2 regions of the Micromonospora sp. NPDC005257 genome follow, and region 1 is predicted to be linked to the other one. Evidence: riboswitches for the same ligand, from Rfam matches in the RefSeq annotation. Region 1 holds a riboswitch; the other holds the start of a gene.
The links. Region 1 has a riboswitch for thiamine pyrophosphate ahead of ACFYO8_RS27830 (ECF transporter S component). Riboswitches for the same ligand answer to the same signal wherever they lie in the genome.
Positions count from the first base shown of each region.

Region 2: it holds a riboswitch for thiamine pyrophosphate, as region 1 does, so the genes downstream of both, thiE (thiamine phosphate synthase) here and ACFYO8_RS27830 (ECF transporter S component) in region 1, are expected to answer to the same signal.

Region 1 covers NZ_JBIAKL010000017.1:78,717-84,189, reverse strand. Annotated here, with positions in the region: gene ACFYO8_RS27850 (acyl-CoA dehydrogenase family protein) at 1-1,253, opposite strand, end outside; gene ACFYO8_RS27845 (DUF6328 family protein) at 1,362-1,862, opposite strand; gene ACFYO8_RS27840 (SIS domain-containing protein) at 1,954-2,703, opposite strand; gene ACFYO8_RS27835 (alpha/beta hydrolase) at 2,700-3,536, opposite strand; TPP riboswitch at 3,613-3,719, shown strand; gene ACFYO8_RS27830 (ECF transporter S component) at 3,795-4,385, shown strand; gene ACFYO8_RS27825 (ABC transporter ATP-binding protein) at 4,498-5,473, shown strand, end outside.
Region 2 covers NZ_JBIAKL010000002.1:160,275-165,747, reverse strand. Annotated here, with positions in the region: gene ACFYO8_RS04225 (DUF559 domain-containing protein) at 317-1,228, opposite strand; TPP riboswitch at 1,346-1,457, shown strand; gene thiE (thiamine phosphate synthase) at 1,452-2,078, shown strand; gene thiO (glycine oxidase ThiO) at 2,072-3,193, shown strand; gene thiS (sulfur carrier protein ThiS) at 3,184-3,384, shown strand; gene ACFYO8_RS04205 (thiazole synthase) at 3,381-4,163, shown strand; gene ACFYO8_RS04200 (thiamine phosphate synthase) at 4,223-4,849, shown strand; gene thiD (bifunctional hydroxymethylpyrimidine kinase/phosphomethylpyrimidine kinase) at 4,846-5,473, shown strand, end outside.

The DNA.
Region 1 (5,473 bases):
GCCAGCGAGTCGGCCGTCTCGTAGCCGCGGCCGCCGCGGATCTGGATCAGCTCGTCGGCGATCCGCCAGGCCATCTCGCTGGCGTAGAGCTTGACCAGCGCCGCCTCGATCCGGATGTCGTTGCGGTCGTCGTCGGCGAGCATGCAGGACAGGTCGAGCATCGACTCCATGCCGTACGTGGTGGCGGCGATGAAGGAGAGCTTCTTCGCCACCGCCTCGTGCTCGCCCACCGGGCGGCCCCACTGGACCCGGTCCGCCGCCCACTCCCGGGCCACGTTGAGCGCCCACTTGCCGGCGCCCACGCACATGGCCGGCAGCGAGAGCCGGCCGGTGTTCAACGTGGTCAGCGCGATCTTGAGGCCCTTGCCCTCGCCGCCGATCACGTTCTCCTTGGGCACGAACACGTCGTGGAACCGGGTGAGGCTGTTCTCCAGGCCGCGCAGCCCGACGAAGGAGTTGCGCCGTTCCACAGTGATGCCGTCGCTGTCGCCCTCGACCACGAACGCGGTGATGCCGGCGCGCCGCCCCTCGCCGGCAGGCACCCGGGCCACCACCACGAGCAGGGTGGCGAGCGTGCCGTTCGTAGCCCAGAGCTTCACCCCGTTGAGCCGGTAGCCGGTGCCGTCCGCCGTCGGCTCGGCGGTGGTGGCGAGCCGGGCCGGGTCGGAGCCGACGTCCGGCTCGGTGAGCAGGAACGCGGAGACCTCACCGGCGGCGAGCCGGGGCAGGAACCGTTCCTTCTGCTCGGGCGTGCCGAACATCTTCAGCGGCTGTGGCACGCCGATCGACTGGTGTGCGGAGAGCAGCGCGCTGACCGCCGGGTTCACCGAGCCGACGAGCATCAGCGCCCGGCAGTAGTGCAGATTGCTCAGCCCGAGCCCGCCATGCTTGCGGTCGATCTTCATGCCGAACGCGCCGAGCCCGGCCAGGCCGTGGAACACCTCGTCGGGGATGTGCGCGTCCCGCTCGATCGCCGCACCGTCCACCTCGGACGTCAGGTACGCGCGCAGCGCGCCGAGGAACTCGTCCGCGCGGGCCACGTCCGCCGGGTCAGGGCGGGGCCACGGGTCGATCAGGTCGAGCCGGAACCGGCCGAGGAACAGCTCCTTGCCGAAGCTGGGCCGGTCCCACGCCGACTCGCGGGCTGCCTCGGCGACCTGGCGGGCCTCCTTCTCGGAGACCCGGCCCGCTTCGCTGGGCAGCGGCCCCGCGCCGTCGGGTGACTCGGGCCGGCTGTTCTCTGTCGTGGTCACGGCTGCCTCCTCGTCGGTCCGGCTGCGTCGACGCGTTCGACGAAACGACGCTACCCCCGGGTGTTACCCAGGGGTAGCGCTGTGTGCACGTCCGATTTGGCGGGACGGTCAGTCCGTGAGCGACTGCGGGCTGTCGTCCTCGTCGTCGATGTCGTCGTCACCCCAGTTGCGCCGGCTGAACGGCAGGACGGCCCAGAAGAGCAGGAACCACAGGCCGGTGAGCGCGCTGAGCAGGAACGCGATCGGCCGGTCCAGCACGAAGTCGGTGACCAGCAGGACCGAGCTGACCATCGCGATCAGCATGAAGAACAGGCCGCCGGTGGCCATCCGGTGGGCGAACCGGACCAGCTCCGGCTTACGCCCCTGCCGGAACAGTGCCCGGTGGAACGCGACCGGGGAGATGATCATCGCGGCGGACGCGGCGGCGGTCAGCAGCGCCAGGATGTAGATGTCGCGCTGGAACTCGGTGGTCCGGCCGAACCCGTTGCTGAACGGCAACGTCAGCAGGAAGGCGAAGAGGATCTGCACACCGGTCTGCGCGACCCGCAGCTCCTGCAACAGGTCGGCGAAGTTGCGCTGCCAGCGCTGCTTCTCGGATTCCTTCGACACTCGCGGACCTCCCCGGGAGACGGCACGGCCGGCGGATGAACACCCACCGGCAGCACCGCCTGTGCCCCGTCCGGATGATCACGAAACCGGCTCAGGAACCCCGGCGGATCCGGCCCGCGTACCGGGCTTCCAACTCGGCGTTGTGCTCGTCGCCGCCGGTGATGTTCGCGGACAGGTAGACCGGCGGGCGCTGCCCCGCCGCTACCAGCCGGGCCACCACCTCGGCGACGATCTGCTGGGCGAGCAGCGCGGCGGTGATCGAGGAGACCGCGCCGACCGCGCCGCCACCGGGTAACGGCAACGTAGCGTCGCCGTACGGGGCGCCGTTGTCAAGCACCACGTCGGCGAATTCGGCCAGCTTGCGGCCGGACGGGTGCCGCGAGGTCATCCGGGCCGAGTGCTGCGCCGAGGTGATCGCCACCAGGCCGTGCCCGCGCTCCTTCACGATGGACGCGAACTCGACCATCGCCCCGTTCACGCCGGAGTTCGAGGCCAGCACGAACACGTCCTGCGGCCGGATCGGCGCCAGCTCGTAGAGGCGGTGCGCCACCGCCGGGTCGCGTTCCAGCTTCGGCCCGAGCACGTCGGCCGGGTCGCCGCCGACCAGCACCAGGTCACGCAACGCGATCCGGTTGGTGGGCACCAGGCCGCCGGCCCGCCCGGCGATCTCCATGGCCAGCGCCTCGGAGTGCCCGGTGCCGAACGCGTGCACCACACCGTCGGCGCCCAGCGCCGCCGCGATCAGGTCGGCCGCGGCGGCCACGTTGCCCCGCTGCTCGGCGGCGACCCGGCCGATCGTCTCGGTCACCACCGCCAGGTAAGCCTCGGCGCTCACCGTCATGCCGCCTCCGTTCCTCGGCACCGGGCGAGGATCGCCTCGGCCAGCGGGCCGGGCGCCTCGTCCGGAATCCAGTGGCTGACGCCGGGCAGCGTCACGAAGCGGTAGTCGCCGGTGACGTGCGCGGCGCAGGCCTGCGCGGCCGTCCGGCCGATCGCCACGTCCTTGTCGCTCCAGACGAACGTGGTGGGTACCCCGACCGGGGCGACCGCCTTCATGTCCGTCCCGGTCATCGCGCGGTACCAGTTCAGCGCCGCCGTCAACGCCCCCGGCTCGCGCATCGGCTCGGCGTACCGGGCCACCGCGGCGGCGTCGCCCACCCCGCCGAGCATCTTGCGCAGCACTGCGGCGTTCCACGCCAGCAGCACCTTCTCCGCCGTACCGGGCTTGCGGAACAACGTGATGTAGGCGGACTTGGCCTTCTGCCGCGCGTCGGTGGCGAGCGCGTGCCCCATCGCGACCGGGTGCGGCACCGACACCGCGGTGAGCGTCCGCACCCGCTCCGGGCGCGCCGCCGCCAGGCCCCAGGCGACGATCGCGCCCCAGTCGTGGCCGACCAGGTGCGCGCGGCTCACCCCGAGCACGTCGAGCACCGCCGCCGCGTCGGCCACCAGCTCCGGAATCCGGTACGCCCCGACGCCGGCCGGACGGGCGCCGGGCGAGTAGCCGCGCTGGTCGAGCGCGTACGTGCGCAGCCCGGCGGCGTGCAGCGCGGGCGTGACCGCGTCCCACTCGCCCGAGTGCTGCGGGAAGCCGTGCAGCAACAGGACCGGGTCGCCGTCCTCGGGGCCGCCGGCGCGTACCTCGAACGTCAGTCCTCGCGCATCCACCAGCATGATCGCCACCATACCGACACTCGTCCTGCTGGGCCGGGGCCCGTCGTCGGTGCTAGCGTCTGCGACGAGACAACTTCACATCCGACAGGGGAGCGCACAGCGCTGAGAGTGCGGGCCGGTGCCCGCAGACCCTCGAACCTGATCTGGGTAATGCCAGCGCAGGGAGTTCGGTCGACCTCCAGCCGCGTCGCCGTCCGGTGACCACCGGGCGCGGCGTGCGTCTTCTCCTGGTTCACCTCGACGAACTGGGAGCCAACCGTGAACCACACCGACAGCAACCGCTGGCGTACCGTCGACATCGTCGTCGCCTCGGTCATCGCCGTCGCCTTCGGCGTCGTGTTCTGGGCCTGGGGCCTGCTCTGGAGCGCCACCGACGCGGCGTTCGCGTTCTTCCCGCCGGCGCAGGCCGTGCTCTACGGCGTGTGGCTGATCCCGGCGGTGCTCGCCGGCCTGATCATCCGCAAGCCGGGCGCCGCGCTCTACTGCGAGACGGTTGCCGCGATCGTCTCCGCCCTGCTGGGCAGCCAGTGGGCGGGCATCGTGATCCTCCAGGGCCTGATGCAGGGCATCGGCGCCGAGCTGGCCTTCGCCGCGTTCCGGTACCGCTCGTTCCGCCTGCCGGTGGCGGTGCTGGCCGGTGCGCTGACCGGTCTCGGTGCGGCGATCTTCGACTTCGTCTACTGGAACAAGGCGTACGACTTCGCCTCCTACCGCCTCCCGTACGCGCTGATCACGATCGTCAGCGCCACGATCGTCGCCGGCCTGGGCGCGCACGTCCTCACCCGCGCGCTGGCGAACACCGGCGTGCTGGACCGCTTCCCCGCCGGCCGAGACCGCGCCCTGGTCTAGCCCGCCCCGCCCCGCCCCGCCCCGGCGATCAAGGAGTTTGCGTCCGCCGGGCACGGTTTTCCGGACGCGAACTCCTTGATCACCCAGGCTGGAGAGCGGAGAGGGGGACGCGGTGAGCGCTGTGGTGCTGCGGGGGTTCGGGTGGCGGCACGGGGGACGCAAGCGGTGGGCTCTGCGCGGGGTGGATCTGCGGGTGGAGAGCGGGGAGCGGGTGCTGCTGCTCGGACCCTCGGGAGCCGGCAAGAGCACCTTGCTGGCCGCGCTCGCCGGGCTGCTGCCGGAGGACTCCGGCGAGCAGGAGGGCACCGTCGAGATCGACGGGCTGGATCCGCGCAAGGCCCGCGAGCGCGTCGGCATCCTGTTCCAGGACCCGCAGACCCAGCTCGTGATGGCCCGCTCCGGCGACGACGTCGCGTTCGGGCTGGAGAACCGGGGCGTGCCGGCCGACGAGATCTGGCCCCGCGTCGACGAGGCGCTGCACCGGGTCGGCTTCCCGTACCCCCGGGACCGCCCGACCGCCGCGCTCAGCGGCGGCGAGCAGCAGCGGCTGGCGCTGGCCGGCACGCTCGCGCTCCGCCCCGGCCTGCTCCTGCTGGACGAGCCCACCGCCAACCTCGACCCGGGCGGCGCCGCCCTGATCCGCCGCGCCGTCGCGAACGCGCTCGACCCGGACACCACGATGATCCTGGTCGAGCACCGGATCACCGAGGCGCTGCCGCTGGTCGACCGGGTGGTGGTGCTGGAACCCGGCGGCGGGGTACGCGCCGACGGGCCACCCGAGGTGGTCTTCGCCGCGCACGGCGACGCGCTGGCCGCCGCCGGGGTCTGGGTGCCCGGCCACGTCGCGCCGCCCCGGCACGCCACCACGCCGCCCGGCGACGTGCTGCTCACCGCCGACCGGCTCGGCCTGCCACCCCGGCTGAACCCCACCGATCTTCGGGTACGCGCCGGCGAGGCGCTCGCCGTCCTCGGCCCCAACGGGGCGGGCAAGTCCACGCTGGCGCTGCTCCTGGGCGGCCTGCTCCGCCCCGGGACCGGCGCCGTCACCGCGTCCGCCGAGCTGGCCGGGCGGGACGCGCGCACTCCCC
Region 2 (5,473 bases), on a different contig from region 1:
GGCCGCCCGCGCGCGCAGGCACCCATGGCGTTCCACTCAGAGGCAGCGCCCACGATGGGTGGAACGGTATGGGTGTCAAGGAGGCATTGAGACACTCATGGCGTTCCACTCGTCGCCAGATTCAGTCGCGGGTGGAACGCCATAGGTGTCTGCGGGCGGCCTCCTGACGCCCGTGGTGTCTCGGCCGGCCCGGCCCGGCCCGGCCAGACACCGGGTGGCGGTGGCCGGGCCGGGGGCGCGGCGGGGCGAGACTCGGGGCTGCGGGCTGCGGGCGGCGAGCTGGAGGGTGCGGAGGGCGGCGAGCCGAGGGCGCGGATCAGTGGTTTGCTGCGGTGGCACGACGTTCGGCCAGGGCCTGGCGTACCAGGGCGACAGTGGCGTCGGGTCGGCGTAGCACGTCGTCGGCGGTGAACCGGAGTACGACCCACCCGGCCGCGCGCAGCGCGTTCAGGCGCGCCACGTCCCGCCGGAAGTTTGCCCGCTCCCGGTGGTGGTCGCCGTCGTACTCGACCGCGAGGCGGAGAGCCGGCCAGGCCAGGTCCACCCGGGCCACGAAGCGTCCGCCGGCGCGCACCTCGTGCTGGGCGGTGAGCGGGCCGAGACCGGCGTCGAGGAGGAGCAGCCGCAGTCGCGTCTCCATCGGGGACTCGCTCAACGGCTCGGCCAGCGCCAGCACCTCGCGCAGCAGCGGAGCGCCCGGCCAGCCCGGCCGGTCGGCGGCGTAGGCCCGCAGGGCGGGCAGCTTCACGACCCGGCGACGCAGCAGCGCGTCGACGGCGACCAACGCCTCGGCGAGTGAGCCCTGTCGGCCCAGGTCGAACGCGGTACGCAGCGGGGTGGTGACCGGCAGACCGCCGACGAGGGTGCGGTCCCGCTCCGGCAGCGGCGACCGGACCAACCGCAACCGTGGGTGCGGTCGCAGTCGAGCAGCAGTCGGCAGCAGCACGGTGACCGGCGCGTCGCGGGTGAGCACGTCCGCGCCGAACAGCCAGGCGGCGCTGCGCCCCGCCAGCACGCCACCCGGAGGCAGGCGCAACGCCACCGCCTCGCACCACATCCGGTGGTCGTCGGCGCGGTGTCCGTCCCGGTGCACGTACACGTCCGGCAGCAGGCGGATCCACGTCGGCCCGCGCAGCATCGTCCAGGTGAGCAGCCCTTGGGAGACGGCGCGGCCGCCCCGGAACGGCAGGATCGCAAGGTTGCGCGGAACGCGGGCGGGAACGGACATCCGGGCAGCGTGTCGTGAGGAGACGGTCACCCGCTGTCCCAATCCGGCGGACGGCTGGTTCCTGGAAAAACCTCACCCGGCCTTCCGTACGGGCGGGAGGCGTCGTACGGTAGGCCGCAAGTAACCCACGGGAGCCCGGTGCGGACCGGGCTGAGAGGGGGGCTGGGAGCCCCCGACCGTCGAACCTGATCCGGGTAATGCCGGCGCAGGGAGGAGCGTTGCCGTGCTGTCCCTGGGACGACTGCATCTCGTCACCGACACCCGGCCGGGGCGTGACCCGCTCGCCGTGCTGCGTGCCGCCCTGCCGGTGGCCGGCGCCGAACTCGTCGTGCAGGTGCGCGTGGAGGACGACGCCACCGACCGGGAGGCGTACGAGCTGGCGTGCCGGGTGGCGCAGGAGTGCCGGCCGTACGGGGCACAGTGCCTGGTGAACGACCGGCTGCACGTGGCGCTGGCGGTGGGCGCCGCCGGTGGCCACGTCGGCGCGGACGACCTGCCCGTGGCCGCCGCGCGCCGGGTGCTCGGCCCGGACGCCGTGCTGGGCGCGACCGCCCGGGAGCCGGTGGGCGCCCGCGCGGCGGTGGACGCGGGCGCGAGCTACCTGGGCGTGGGCCCGTGTCACGTCACCACGACCAAGTCCGGCCTGCCGGATCCGATCGGCCCCGAGGGGGTACGCGCGGTCGCCGAGGCGGTGGGCGTGCCGATCATCGCGATCGGTGGGGTGACCGCCGCGGGTGTGCCGGCACTGCGGGCGGCCGGGGCGTACGGGGTGGCGGTGGTCGGCGCGCTCAGCACGGCCGCCGATCCCGCACACGCCGCGGCCGAGTTGATGCGGGCGCTGACGTGGTGAGAGAGGGCCCTTCCGCTACCGGAGGCGTTGACAGAGGGCCCGACGTGGCGGTGGTGGGCGCCGGGCCGGTCGGACTCGCCGTCGCGTGGCGGTGCGCGCAGCGCGGACTGCGTGTGGTGGTGCACGACGACCGGCCCGGTTCGGGCGCCTCGTCGGTGGCCGCCGGGATGCTCTCGCCGGTCGCCGAGGCGTACTTCGGTGAGCACGAGCTGACCGCCCTGCTCGTCGGGTCCGCCGCCCGCTGGCCCGGTTTCGCCGCCGAGCTGGCCGAGGCGAGCGGCGTCGACCTCGGCTACCGCACCGAGGGCACGCTCGTCGTCGGGCTCACCGCCGACGACCTGGCCGAGGCGGGGCGGCTGTGGTCGTACCAACGGGGTCTGGGACTGCCGATCACGCCGCTGCGCCCCTCGGAGCTGCGCGACCGCGAGCCGGCGCTGGCGCCGCGCGTGCGCGGTGGCGCGGTGGCCCCCGGCGACCACCAGGTCGACCCGCGCCGGCTGGTCGCGGCGCTGCGCACGGCCGCCGGACGGGCCGGGGTGGAGCTGCGCCCGGCCCGCGTCGGCGCGCTGTCCGAGGTGGACGCCCGGGTCACCGTGGTCGCGGCCGGTTGCGGCGCGGCGGCGCTGACCGGTCTGCCGGTCCGCCCGGTGAAGGGCCAGGTGCTGCGGCTGCGCGCGCCCGGTGGCGGTCCGCCGGCCTTCCGGCACGTGATCCGGGGGTACGCGGACAGCGAGTCGGTCTACCTGGTGCCCCGGGACAGCGGTGAGGTGGTGGTCGGGGCGACAGTCGAGGAGCGCGCGGACACCGAGGTCACCGCCGGCGGGGTGCTGACGCTGCTGCGCGCCGCCGCGGAGCTGGTGCCGGAACTCGTCGAGTACGAGCTGGTGGAGGCCGTCGCCGGGCTGCGCCCCGGTACGCCGGACAACGCGCCGATCATCGGGCCGCTGCCCGGACGGCCGGGGGTGCTCGTGGCCACCGGGCACCACCGGCACGGCATCGTGCTCACCCCGGTCACCGCCGACCTGGTCACCGAGCTGATCGTCACCGGCGAGCCGGATTCCGCGCTCGCCCCCTTCACCCCGGACCGCTTCGGGAAGGAGCGCACGTGGAACTGATCGTCAACGGCACCGGCCGCACGCTGCCCGACGGTGTCACGGTCGCCGAGGTGGTGCGCGCCGTCACCGACCGGGAGCGCGGGCTCGCGGTGGCGGTGAACGGCGAGGTGGTGCCGCGCGGCGGCTGGTCGGCGAGCGTGCTGCGCGACGGCGACCGGGTCGAGGTGCTCAGCGCCACCCAGGGCGGGTGAGCGGCATGTCCACGCTGGAGATCGGCGGGGTCACGTTCGGCTCCCGGCTCGTCCTCGGCACCGGCGGCGCGGCCAACCTGCACGTGCTGGAGCAGGCGATCCGTGCCTCCGGCACCGAGCTGGTGACGCTGGCGCTGCGCCGGGTGGACACCACGCCCGGCGGGTCGGGCGGGCTGCTCGACCTGGTGGAGCGGTGCGGCGTACGGCTGCTGCCGAACACGGCCGGCTGCCGGACCGCCGTGGAGGCGGTGAAGACGGCGCACCTGGCCCGGGAGGCGTTCGACACCGACTGGGTGAAACTTGAGGTGATCGGCGACGAGCGCACGCTCCTGCCCGACGGGGTGGAGCTGCTGCGCGCCGCCGAGGAGTTGGTGGCGGACGGGTTCACGGTGCTGCCGTACACCTCGGACGATCCGGTGCTGGCGCGGCGGCTCGCCGACGTGGGATGCGCGGCGGTGATGCCGGCCGGCTCGCCGATCGGTTCCGGGCTGGGCATCGGCAACCCGCACCACATCCGGCTGATCCGGCAGTCGGTCGACGTGCCGGTGGTGCTCGACGCGGGCATCGGCACCGCCTCCGACGCGGCGCTGGCGATGGAGTTGGGCTGCGACGCGGTGCTGCTGGCCAGCGCCGTGACCCGGGCCGCCGACCCGGTGGCGATGGCCACGGCGATGCGCTACGCGGTCGAGGCCGGCCGCCTCGCGTACGGCGCGGGCCGGATCGCCCGCCGCTTCCACGCGCTGGCCTCCACCCCCGACGACGGACGGCCCGACCTGTGACCGCCGCCCGAGCTTTGGACGATCTTGGTACGGGGGCGCACTCCAAGGGGCGGCCAGATATCAAGAACTACACCGGCCCGACCGGGGTCGTGCTGCTTACCGATCGAAGGGTGGCCCGGGGGGCGCTCGTCGATGTGGTGGCGCACGCGGTGGGCGGGGGAGTGCGGTGGGTGGTGCTGCGGGAGAAGGACCTGCCCCGCGCCGAACGCCTCGCGCTCGCGGTCGACCTGCGCGCGATCCTCGCCGAGGCGGGCGGCACGCTGATCGTCGCCGGACCCGATCCACTCGACGGGGACGCGGTGCACCTGCCCGCCGCCGGCCCGTACCCGCCGCCCGTCGTCGGACTGGTCGGCCGATCCTGCCACGACACCGCCGAGCTGGCCCGGCTCACCACCGAGCACTACGCGACGCTGTCGCCGGTCTACGAGACCCGCACGAAACCCGGCTACGGCCCGGCGCTGCAACCCGATGGACTACACGAGCTGATCGCGGCGAGCCCGGTCCCGGTGCTCGCCCTCGGCGGCATCGAAACCCCGGCGCAGGTCACCGCAGTCGTCGAGGCAGGCGCCACAGGAGTAGCAGTGCTGGGCGCGATCATGCGCGCCCAGGACCCCGCCGAAACCGCCACCACGCTGGGCAGAGCCTTCCAGGAGGCGGTCACCGCAACCACCGGAGAAGACAAGTGACGCCGAGAACAGTCCTCACCATCGCCGGCTCCGACTCCGGCGCGGGAGCAGGCATCCAGGCCGACCTCAAGACGTTCGCCGCGCTCGGCGCGTACGGCACCAGCGTGCTCACCGCCGTCACCGCGCAGAGCACCCGGGGTGTGGACGCCGTCCTGCCGCTGCCCCCGCAGACGGTGCGCGACCAGATGGACAGCGTGCTCGGCGACTTCGACGTGCGTGCCGTGAAGACGGGGATGCTCGGCACGCCGGCGGTCGCCGACGCGGTGGCCGAGGCGGCCCGGGGCGGGCGCCTGCCGCACCTGGTCGTCGATCCGGTGCTGGTCGCCACCAGCGGGCACCGGCTCGGCGTGGTGGAGGCGGTCGAGCGGCTGCTGCCGTACGCGGTGGTGGCGACACCCAATTGCGCGGAGGCCGCTGCCCTCACCGGAGGCCCGGTGGGCACCGTGGCGGAGATGGTCGCGGCGGCCGAGGCGCTCGCCGCGCGCGGACCGGCGTTCGTCGTGGTGACCGGCGGCGACGTGGACGCCGACGGCGAGTCGGTGGACGTGCTCGCGGGCGGCGGAACCACGCGCCTGCTGCGCGCGCCCCGGGTGGACACCCGGCACAACCACGGCACCGGCTGTT